3 regions of the Spongiibacter sp. UBA1325 genome follow, and region 3 is predicted to be linked to each of the others. Evidence: predicted binding sites of a transcription regulator. Region 3 holds the regulator's gene; each other region holds the start of a gene.
The links. Region 3 encodes PhoB, which activates phosphate uptake and scavenging genes when phosphate is short. Its sites were predicted from a motif close to TGTCATAAANNTGTAACA; they were not measured.

Region 1 (3,282 bases), on a different contig from region 3:
CTGGATATCGACCACGGTACCTACCCCTTTGTCACCTCGTCCAATACCACCGCGGGCGGCACGGCGACCGGTAGTGGTTTTGGTCCGCTGTATTTGGATTACGTGCTGGGTATCACCAAGGCCTATACCACGCGTGTGGGCAGTGGTCCGTTCCCGACGGAATTGTCCGACAGTGTGGGCGAGCACCTGGCCAAGCAAGGGCATGAATTTGGTGCAACCACCGGTCGTGCCCGCCGCTGTGGTTGGTTTGATGCGGTCGCCCTGCGTCAATCAGTGCGTATCAACAGTGTAACCGGCTTGTGCCTGACGAAGCTGGATGTGCTCGACGGCCTGGATATCGTGAAGGTATGCGTGGACTATCGCAACGCTGCGGGCGAGTCGATTTCTGCGCCATTTGATTGTGAGGACTACGATCAAATCACGCCAGTGTATGAGGAACTGCCAGGTTGGTCTGAGTCGACAGTGGGTGCCAAGTCGCTGGATGAGCTGCCCGAAAATGCCCGCGCCTATATCAAGCGCATTGAGGCGTTGTTGAATGTGCCCATCGATATCGTGTCCACCGGCCCAGACCGCGTTGAAACTATCGTACTGCGCCACCCCTTCGCCTAAGTAAGCGGCGGCGATCTCAGGCTTTGCTGCCAAGATCGAGTGATAAAAAAAGGCCATGCATTGCTGCATGGCCTTTTTTGTTTCCGGGGTCGTTAGCTTAGAACGCCCACTGTGTGCGGATAGCAAAGCTGTCTATATTGTCAGCAACCTCGCCTTTATCGTTCTGGATCGCGCCGCCGTCCAGGTCGTAGCTGCGGCTGTAATCAAACAGCACGCGCATGTTGCGGCTCAGATACCAGTTCAAGCCCAGGGTAAAGCGCTTGGCTTCGCCGCCACTGATATTGTCATCTTCCAGATCAATTTGATCAAAGCGTGCAGCGACTTCCAATGCGCCCCAATCGCCGGTGCTGGCATTGAATGGCGTGTTCACATTGAAGTACTTAAATTCGCCTTCAGACGCTTTGTAGCGGCGTTGACCACCAAAGATACTGTAGCCGAGTTGCACGTAGTGCGCGGAAAAGCTCAGGTCGTCGCCACTGTCACGGCTAACATTGTTCGCTGCAATCTCACTTTGTACCGACCACGCACCGTGCATGGCGGCAAATTCGAAAACGCCTATCTCGACCTTGTCCATGTCGGCAACGCTGGCGTTCACGGGCTTAAGGTCAGAGAAGTTAGTGGTTTTATATGAGAACGAGGGGCTCTTGCCATTCGCCAAACCGTCGTCGCTGGTTTTGCGCAGGCCATACGATGCACCCACGTGGACAACGGTATTGTCATTCAGAACCGGGGCGAAGCTGGCGCGCGCGCCGAAGCCGTGGCCTTCATCGGCATCATTATTAGAAATGCCGTCGCCGAACAAACCGGCTTTGGCGTGCCAGTTGCTGCCACCGCTGGCTGCTGTGATGCCAATGGCGCGGTCAAAGTAGGGCGTGGTGAGTGCAGCAACCAGTGAGCGCTCGGTGAACATAATGTCGTTAGAGCTTTCTTCTACTTCCATGCTGACCGCATGCTTTTGGTTACCGACAGTCAGTGTGATCGGGGCAGAGGTCAGCTTGTAACTCAGATTGGCGTCTTTAACGCTGACCTTGTTGCCCGCGAAGTCACTTTCCAACACGTACTTCCAGCGACCGTTCAGTTTGCCTTTAGCGTAGAGACGAGCGCGGCGGATTTGTGTGCCGTCAATTGCATCTTCCTGGTTGGCGAACGCTTCGTGGTCGTGTGTGGCGTAGTCGGCGTGCAGGCGACCGCCAATTTGTATGCTGGCTTGCTTGTCCGCACTTTCAATCTTCAGGCCTTTGCTACCCATGCTGACGGTCGCTTGCTGTTGTGCGCGTCGCGCTTGTTCGGCCTGCAGTGATTGCGCTTCCTCGGCACTGATAATGCCTTTTTCTTGTAGAAGCTTCAGTAGGGCGGAGTCCTGCTGGTTATCGGCGAAGGCGTGGCTGGTTGCAAGGCAGGCTGCAATTGATGCGCTGCATGCTAAAGAAGAGATCGTTTTCATTGTTTAGGCACCCAAAATGAAAGAAGTGGCACTTATGTTACAAACCGGAGACAAGTGTATTTCTGTTTTATGACATTTTTATGACTTGCAGGTGGCATTACTCCCTGTTTTTTACAACGCAGGGGCTCGCTTAGCCCCTGCGTTGTTCTCTAAGGCCTTGTTATTCAAATACAAATTAGCTCCTTATGGCAGCTTTGTCTAAAAAATAAGCAAAAAACACCGGCTGAAACATTTTCGTCATAGTTTATTCACTGAGTTGTCACTTTGCCTGCCTAACATACGCCTCAACGACAACAAGCTATGCCCTATTTAAAAGGTTCCGGAGATAAGTTCCCATGAAAAAGCTTTTCGCAATGACAGCAATGGCCTCAGCGATGGCGCTGGTAGGCTGTGGTGGTGGCGGTGATATTAATATCAACGCCCAAAACAACTCTGTAGACAACAGCACTGGGAATGGTGGCGGTACGCCTTCCAATGCCTGTGCGTCTTACAGCGATAACGGCGTAACCCAGCAAGGTAGCCTGGACGGTGTGAACTGCATCTACGGTCCTGACTTCGTGAGCCTGACCAACCCGATCGAAACGCCTGCCGGCAACCCGGTTGTATTTGCCAAGCTGAGCAACGGCGGTGTGCATATCTTCCGCGATAGCCTGGTAGTGGGTAAAAACTACGATAACGATGCAGACTTGAATGCAGCAGGCATCACCAAGGGTGGTGACGGTGCAAGCATTCAGATCGAAGCTGGCACTACGTTGGCCTTCCAGTCTAGCGACGATTACATGGTAATTAACCGCGGTTCACAAATCATTGCAGAAGGCGAGATGAACGCGCCCATCACTATCACGTCAGTGTCAGATGCTGTGGAAGATTCCGTTGGCGCTGAGGACGTGCAACAGTGGGGCGGTTTGATCATTAACGGCTTCGGTGTCACCAATAAGTGTTCTTACACCGGCTCTTTTGCGAACAACAACTTGGCGACCAGTGACTGTCACGTTGCTGCAGAAGGTAAAGCGGGCGCTGGCCAAACGCATTACGGCGGTGACAACAACGAAGATAGCTCGGGTACGCTGGAATACTTCATTGTTAAGCACACGGGTTTCGAAGTTGAGGAAGACAACGAGCTGAACGGTATTTCTTTCAACGCTGTTGGGTCGGGCACCACGGTTGATTACCTGCAAGCCTACTCAACTTACGACGACGGCATCGAGTTCTTCGGTGGTGCGGTAAAC
Region 2 (3,282 bases), on a different contig from region 3:
CACCGCCGCCGAAATTAATGCCGCCTGCGGGTGTGCTGCCCTCTTGAGACCCTCTGAACAACCACTGCACCCCTAACTCTTTGGCCTTGCTGTCCGTCACTTCAATAATGATGGCTTCGACCAACACCTGGGCACGACGGATATCCAGGTCGCGAATGATTTTTTCCAAGTCAGAGATAATATGTGGGCTACCCGACATGACGATGGAGTTCGTCTGCTCGTGGGCTTCAATGTTAATTGACGAAGATACACCCGGCGCCGCATTTCGGCCCGCGCTTTGCTCATCTTTAACAATGGTGTCGCTTATGCTTTTCAGAACTTTTGCCAGTTCCTCCGCTTTGGCGTACTTCAGGTACTTAACACGGATATTTGACTGGCTGGACACCTCGCTATCCAGGTCAGCGACAAGCCGGCGCAAGTAACTGCGCGCCTCGTCGTCACCAAACAGAATAAGCGTATTCGTCCGTGGATCTGCCGCGACAACAGGCTTGGATGATCCCCGTTTGCGCGTTTGTTGCGACAGCACTTTGTTTAAAACGCGCTCCACCTCTTCCGCCGATGAATTACGCAACACCACGGTCTCCATCAACTGGGAGTCGACAGAGTTAACGGCCGAGATGATCGACATCAAACGGCGAACATTGGATTCGCGATCGGTAATCAAGATGATATTGGCATCGGAGTAACTGGTGATTACCCCGACTTTATTGTCGACAAGCGGCCGTAATGACTTAACCAGCTCGTCGGAATCCGCATTTTGCAGCTGCGCGATGCGGGTAATGATGGACTCACTGCGACCCACTGCGGCGGAGGAACGCTGAACCTCAATGCCTTCTATTTTCGCCGCCTGATTTGGAATAACTTTGAGCACACCGTCGCCGGCCTCAACCGCAGAGTAACCCTCTACCCCGAGCTGCAACAGGAAGATTTGATACAGTTCATCGGCGTCGAGTTTTCTGTGGCTCTGAACGCTGACCTTGCCCTTCACTCGGCTGTCTACAACAATGGTCTTGCCCGTCAATTTGGCAACCGTGTCGATAAATTCACCGATATCCACATTTTGCATGTCGAGTTCGAAGCGTTCGGCATAAGCGGCTTGCAGCGGCGCGGCCAGTACCACCAGCAGTGATAGGCTCAGGAGAAAAGTTTTCATATATCCAATCTTTTGCTCAAAATCGTATTGTTGCGCTGCACAAGCAGCTCGAAGGATTGCGTGGTTTCCATCAGCTTCATTAATTCGGTAGTCGGCAACTCAGACAAAGACTGGCCATTCACCGACAAAACGACATCGCCTGGTTTCAAATCAAGCAGTTTAAAAAGGCGTGGATCGCGCCCCGGCTTCATCTCGTAGCCAATCAGCTGCTCGCCCTCCATTACCGGGCTCGCGGCAAAAAAGCGCGCCAGACGCAGCGGGCTATTTTGAATTGTCTGTCGCGGGTCGCCGATAAGATCGCGAATTTCAGCACGATTCAGGTCGATCACATCGCCGTTCGCCGCTGAGGGAGTGGCTGTCGCGCTAATCCCCTGGCTCACGCGGCGTTTTTGCAGTTCAATTTTTTCCTGCTTGCGGTTGTTCTCAATCACAATGTGGTCAGGCATTACCGCCAACAGTTTCACGGCCCCGGCGACTTCTATCTTTTCTCCCACACCGTAGGCTTTAGTCTTGCTGCCGTGGCGCAGAATCGCCACGCCGCTGTCTTTGCTGCCGGCAACAACACCAAGCACGGTAATTTTCAGACGGCTGCGCTTGATATCCTTCTGGATCGTTTGTTCATCCACCGCCGCCTTGGGTGGCTCGCCAAACAGGGGGACGGCTAGCAAAGACTGGACACTGTAGTCAGGGCCATTGCCTGTCGCAACATCAACCGTGGCAACGCTGGCCGGGGGCAACGTTGGCGTGCGCAAGATACTGGCGACACTCCAAAATAGCTCGGTCAGCAACACAATCAACAACACTAAAAGCAAGGCGCTGATGGCGGAGCGCAACTGGGAGCTACGCAAAATTTTTACTACCGCCAATTTATCCACAGTTGTACATCATCCCTACCGTTGTAGCTAAGCGACGCATAGTAGAGAAACAGTGTGACATTTTTCTTACCACGAACGACGCTTTTGCAAGGTTTTAGCCTGAGTCAGCCAGGCTTGCAATGCCCTTTTCATCAAACCGTCATCAAAACCGGGCAAAGCTACCCGGCCCGGACAGGCTTATCACTATTTAAATACGCAGTGTTTGGTGTAGTCGCTTGCTTCGTTGACACTCCAATCACCTTTGGGCTTTTCCTTCATCGCCGCGCACCATGCCTCGGAACCCACTTCGGGAGCACAGGCGGCCGCCAACAACAGTGAAGATAATAACAAGGCTTTTTTTATCATTTGCATAGTTACCTCTGGTCTTGGACAGTTGAACGACGCTTTTGCGCCAAATCCGGCCTAGTGTAACAGAGGCAATGTGCGAGGCGCACAGTGGAAGGTAATTTTTGAGGGGTGCTGCACTCTGCTGAAAATCAGCGGCAGAGTGCAGTGTCGGTGATGCAGGTGGCTAAGCCTCAACCATATCGAAGTCGAACTTACTGATACCACAATCGGGGCACTCCCAGTCCTCGGGAACATCGTCCCAGCGTGTGCCAGCGGGAATACCGTCATCGGGAATACCCTCTGCCTCATCATAAATGAAGCCACAGATAACACATTCCCATTTTTTATAGTCGCTCATCGTTCTCTCCGTACAGTGCTGCGGGGCAGCTGAGTCGCCGCTATTGTTTGGCTCAGTATACTACCCGAGAGGCCGACAAAATATTAAGGAAAGTCAATCATTTCGCAAGAAAATGCGCACTGAATTCTGCGAAGCAACTACTCGGCTGCGAGACGAATCATTGCCTGAACAGTCGCCGGCAAGGACACCAATACTATCTTGGTGCTCTGTTGATTCTGCGCCAAAGTAATGGTGATCGCCTCCACCTCGTCGAGACGCTCATACAAGTCGCTCAACGCCTCGCTATCGCTCAGCGCAATGCCATTGACGGCGTGCAAGCGATCGCCGCTACGAAGCGGCAGCTGGGAAAAAAGGCGTTCATCTTTGCCCGGGTAAAGGTAGTACTCCCGCTCACCGGAGTCCGACTTCTTACGCTCTACTTTCACCGCCCCGCGCAGCGACAGTGGCGAGGTATAAAAGCGCTCAAGGTATTCAGCAACCAATGTGGTGACAGCATTGTTGCCACGCAGATCAATGGTCTCCACCCTCGCTGCTGGCTGGGGCCTGCCAGTCGCCAGCGGCTTATAGTG
Region 3 (3,282 bases):
TAGAGGAACCGGCTGCTTGAATCTGGACGTTAACGTTTGGGTAAGCGCGTTTGAAGTCTTCGCTCCAAAGCGTCATCAGGTTTGCCAGGGTATCTGAGCCAACGCTGGAAAAAGTGCCCGATACACCCGCCGCCTTTTCGTACACAGGCAGCGCCGGATCAACTTCAGTGGCTGCCGCCACCCACATAGAGGAAAGGCCAAATGCGGCCGCCATCAGACATTGCTTCAGTTTCACAGGTATCTCCCGATCAATAAAATTGGTAACACGGCTGTCATTTTAGCGGCGCTAGATGACGGATTTATTACAATGAGAAATCAGTTTACCCGAGTGATTAATGAACGTGGAAATAAACAACTGAACGTACTGCCATGCCCCGGCTGGCTGGAGATTTTCATCTCGGCCCGGTGGCGCAACAAAACATGTTTCACGATCGCCAAACCCAAGCCTGTACCGCCGGTATCGAGGGAGCGACTTTGATCAACCCGGTAGAAGCGCTCGGTTAGACGGGGAATGTATTGCGGCTCGATACCAATCCCGCTGTCCTGCACTTCCAACACACCGTGGCTGTCATCCTGGTACCAACGCAGCACAATTCGGTCATCCTCGGCGGTGTAGCGCGCGGCGTTTACCGCCAAGTTAGACAGCGCGCTGCGTATTTCCGTCGCCTGCCCTTTGAGCGCAATGGCATCGTCACATTCGATGTCGATCTGGCGATTGCCCTTGGCGGCCGCGAGGGCTTCTTCGCGCACCATTTCCATCAGCGGGCGGATACGTATCACTTCATGCTCGCTGGCTTGAGGGACGGATTCCAGTCGCGATAAGAGCATTAAATCTTGAATGAGGTGGTGCATGCGGCGAGACTGCCGCAGCATTTGATCGATGGCGCGATCCCAGCGCGGGTTGTCGCCACCGTGCTCAGAAAACGTCTCCAGATAACCATTGATCACCGTCAGTGGCGTGCGCAATTCGTGTGACACATTCGCGACAAAATCTTTGCGCATTTTTTCGAGACGGTGGGTTCGCGTGACATCGCGGGCAAACAGTAAACGATTACCCTCCGCGAAAAAGCTGATGCTTAAACTGAGCTGTATCTCGCTGTTTACCGGCGACGCCATTTCAAAGGGCATGGCGTATTTTTCAGCTTCGTAGTAGGCAACAAAATTCGGGTTGCGCACTAAATTCAGCAACTGCAAGCCGACATCTTCATCCCGGCGCAGCCCAAGTAGATCCATCGCCGCATCGTTGCACCATTCGATGTTGCCGTGACGATCCAGCATCACCACGGCATCTGACATCGATGCAAACGATGAATGTAAGTAATCAATAATTGCTTGTAACTGATCACGATCTCCCGACGCATGCTTCTGCATATCGTAAATCGTGTCGAAAATTTGACCCCACATGCCAATTGCCTCTGGCGGCTCGGTACCCAAGCCTCTATATAACCAGTCGCTCAGTCGTTGAAGTTGCCATAGCAGCCAGGTGCATATCACCGCTGCAACGATAAAAACGGGCCACACTCCAAGGTCGAACGCTGTTGCAAACACTGCCGCCGCTGCCAATGGCAGCACTACGCGAACAAGCTCCGTCTTCCAGCCGTAATACCGCATAGAGCAGCGCTAGGCGCTCACCCCCGTTGCGGAAAAACGGTAGCCAGTACCGCGAACGGTTTGAATCAGCTGCCCGAAGTCTCGCTCGTCGGTCAGCAGCGCTTTGCGAAGCCGGCGAATATGAACATCTACCGTGCGCTCTTCAACATAGACATTGGTGCCCCATACCTGGTCAAGCAGTTGACCACGGCTATAGGCACGCTCTTGGTGGGTCATGAAAAATTTCAGTAATTTAAACTCGGTGGGCCCCATATCCAAAGGCTCACCATTGGCAAACACGCGGTGACTGGCGGGGTCGAGTTTGAGGCCATCCACCTCAATGGTCTCTTCCTGCTCCGGCGAGCTGCCGCGGCGCAACACCGCCTTAATGCGCGCCATTAGCTCTCGGGAAGAAAACGGCTTGGTAATGTAGTCGTCAGCACCGACATCCAGGCCCTGAACACGGTTGTCTTCATCGTCTTTAGCGGTGAGCATGATGACCAGCATATCCCGGGTTAAATCTTCCCGGCGCAAGCGGCGCAGCAGCTCAATACCGCTGGTGACTGGCATCATCCAGTCCAGCAGTACCAGATCCGGGCGCTGATCAACAATAATTCCGTGCGCTTCCTGCGCATTGCTCGCTTCGATGCAGTCGTAACCGGCAAGCTCTAGCCCTACGCGGATCATCTCGCGAATGGCGGCTTCGTCATCGACGATGAGGATGGTCTTTGTGCTCATGCTCTTCCCTTGTAGCCTGTGGATGCTTGAGCCTGCATTAAAACGGCCTTTAATGACAATTATATGACAACGACTCGATCAAGGCGCCAGCTGTTGCCCCCAAGCTTAGTCGAAAACGACAGTTTTATTACCGTGCACTAACACCCTGTCCTCAAGGTGATTGCGAAGCGCGCGGGCCAGTACGCTCTTTTCGACATCCTTACCCAGACGCACCAGGTCATCCTTGCTATGGCGATGCGACACTCGAATGACGTCCTGCTCGATAATCGGGCCCTCATCCAGCTGCTCAGTGACGTAGTGGCTGGTGGCGCCGATCAATTTTACGCCGCGATCATAGGCCTTCTGGTAGGGGTTCGCGCCAATGAAAGAAGGCAAAAAGCTGTGGTGAATATTGATCATTCTGCCGCTGTACGCACGGCAAAATTCCGGAGGAATAATCTGCATATAGCGCGCCAGCACGACACAATCAGCGGCATAGCTCTCCGTTAGCTCTTGAATACGGGCGTGGGCCGGTGCCTTGTTTTGAGGGTCGACCGGCACATACTCAAACGGAATTCCATGCCACTCGACCATGCTGCGCAAGTTCTCGTGATTTGAGATCACACAGGGAATATCACAGTACAGCTCGCCGCTATGCCAGCGGTGCAATAAATCTGCAATACAGTGTGAGGCATGGCTTGCCAGAATCACCACCTTGCGCCGCCGCGCTGAGTCGACCAGCTCCCACTCCATGTCATATTCCTGCGCTAAGGGCGTAAATGCCTCGCGCACTGCCTCAGCACCGATACTCAGTGAGTCGGCTTTAATCTCGTTGCGCATGAAAAACCAATTGCTGTCGGCATCGGCGTGATGATTGGCCTCGGTTAGCCAGCCCCCTTGATCGGCGACAAATTGGCTCACTTTGGCAACGATGCCAACGCGGTCCGGACAACTGGTGATCAAACGGTAGGTATG

Region 1: B3K78_RS00970 (OprO/OprP family phosphate-selective porin) is a predicted target of PhoB. The motif match lies at 2,122-2,139, and genes of this name have one in related genera.
Region 2: gspC (type II secretion system protein GspC) is a predicted target of PhoB. The motif match lies at 2,082-2,099, and genes of this name have one in related genera.

The regions. Positions count from the first base shown of each region.
Region 1 covers NZ_DBTD01000002.1:91,921-95,202, forward strand. Annotated here, with positions in the region: gene B3K78_RS00965 (adenylosuccinate synthase) at 1-609, shown strand, start outside; gene B3K78_RS00970 (OprO/OprP family phosphate-selective porin) at 707-2,053, opposite strand; gene B3K78_RS00975 (beta-helix domain-containing protein) at 2,389-3,282, shown strand, end outside.
Region 2 covers NZ_DBTD01000006.1:251,447-254,728, reverse strand. Annotated here, with positions in the region: gene gspD (type II secretion system secretin GspD) at 1-1,153, opposite strand, end outside; gene gspC (type II secretion system protein GspC) at 1,150-2,028, opposite strand; gene B3K78_RS06995 (DUF3012 domain-containing protein) at 2,212-2,379, opposite strand; gene B3K78_RS06990 (rubredoxin) at 2,540-2,713, opposite strand; gene B3K78_RS06985 (hypothetical protein) at 2,851-3,282, opposite strand, start outside.
Region 3 covers NZ_DBTD01000010.1:71,577-74,858, forward strand. Annotated here, with positions in the region: gene B3K78_RS12305 (PstS family phosphate ABC transporter substrate-binding protein) at 1-235, opposite strand, end outside; gene phoR (phosphate regulon sensor histidine kinase PhoR) at 316-1,611, opposite strand; gene phoB (phosphate regulon transcriptional regulator PhoB) at 1,621-2,328, opposite strand; gene purU (formyltetrahydrofolate deformylase) at 2,434-3,282, opposite strand, start outside.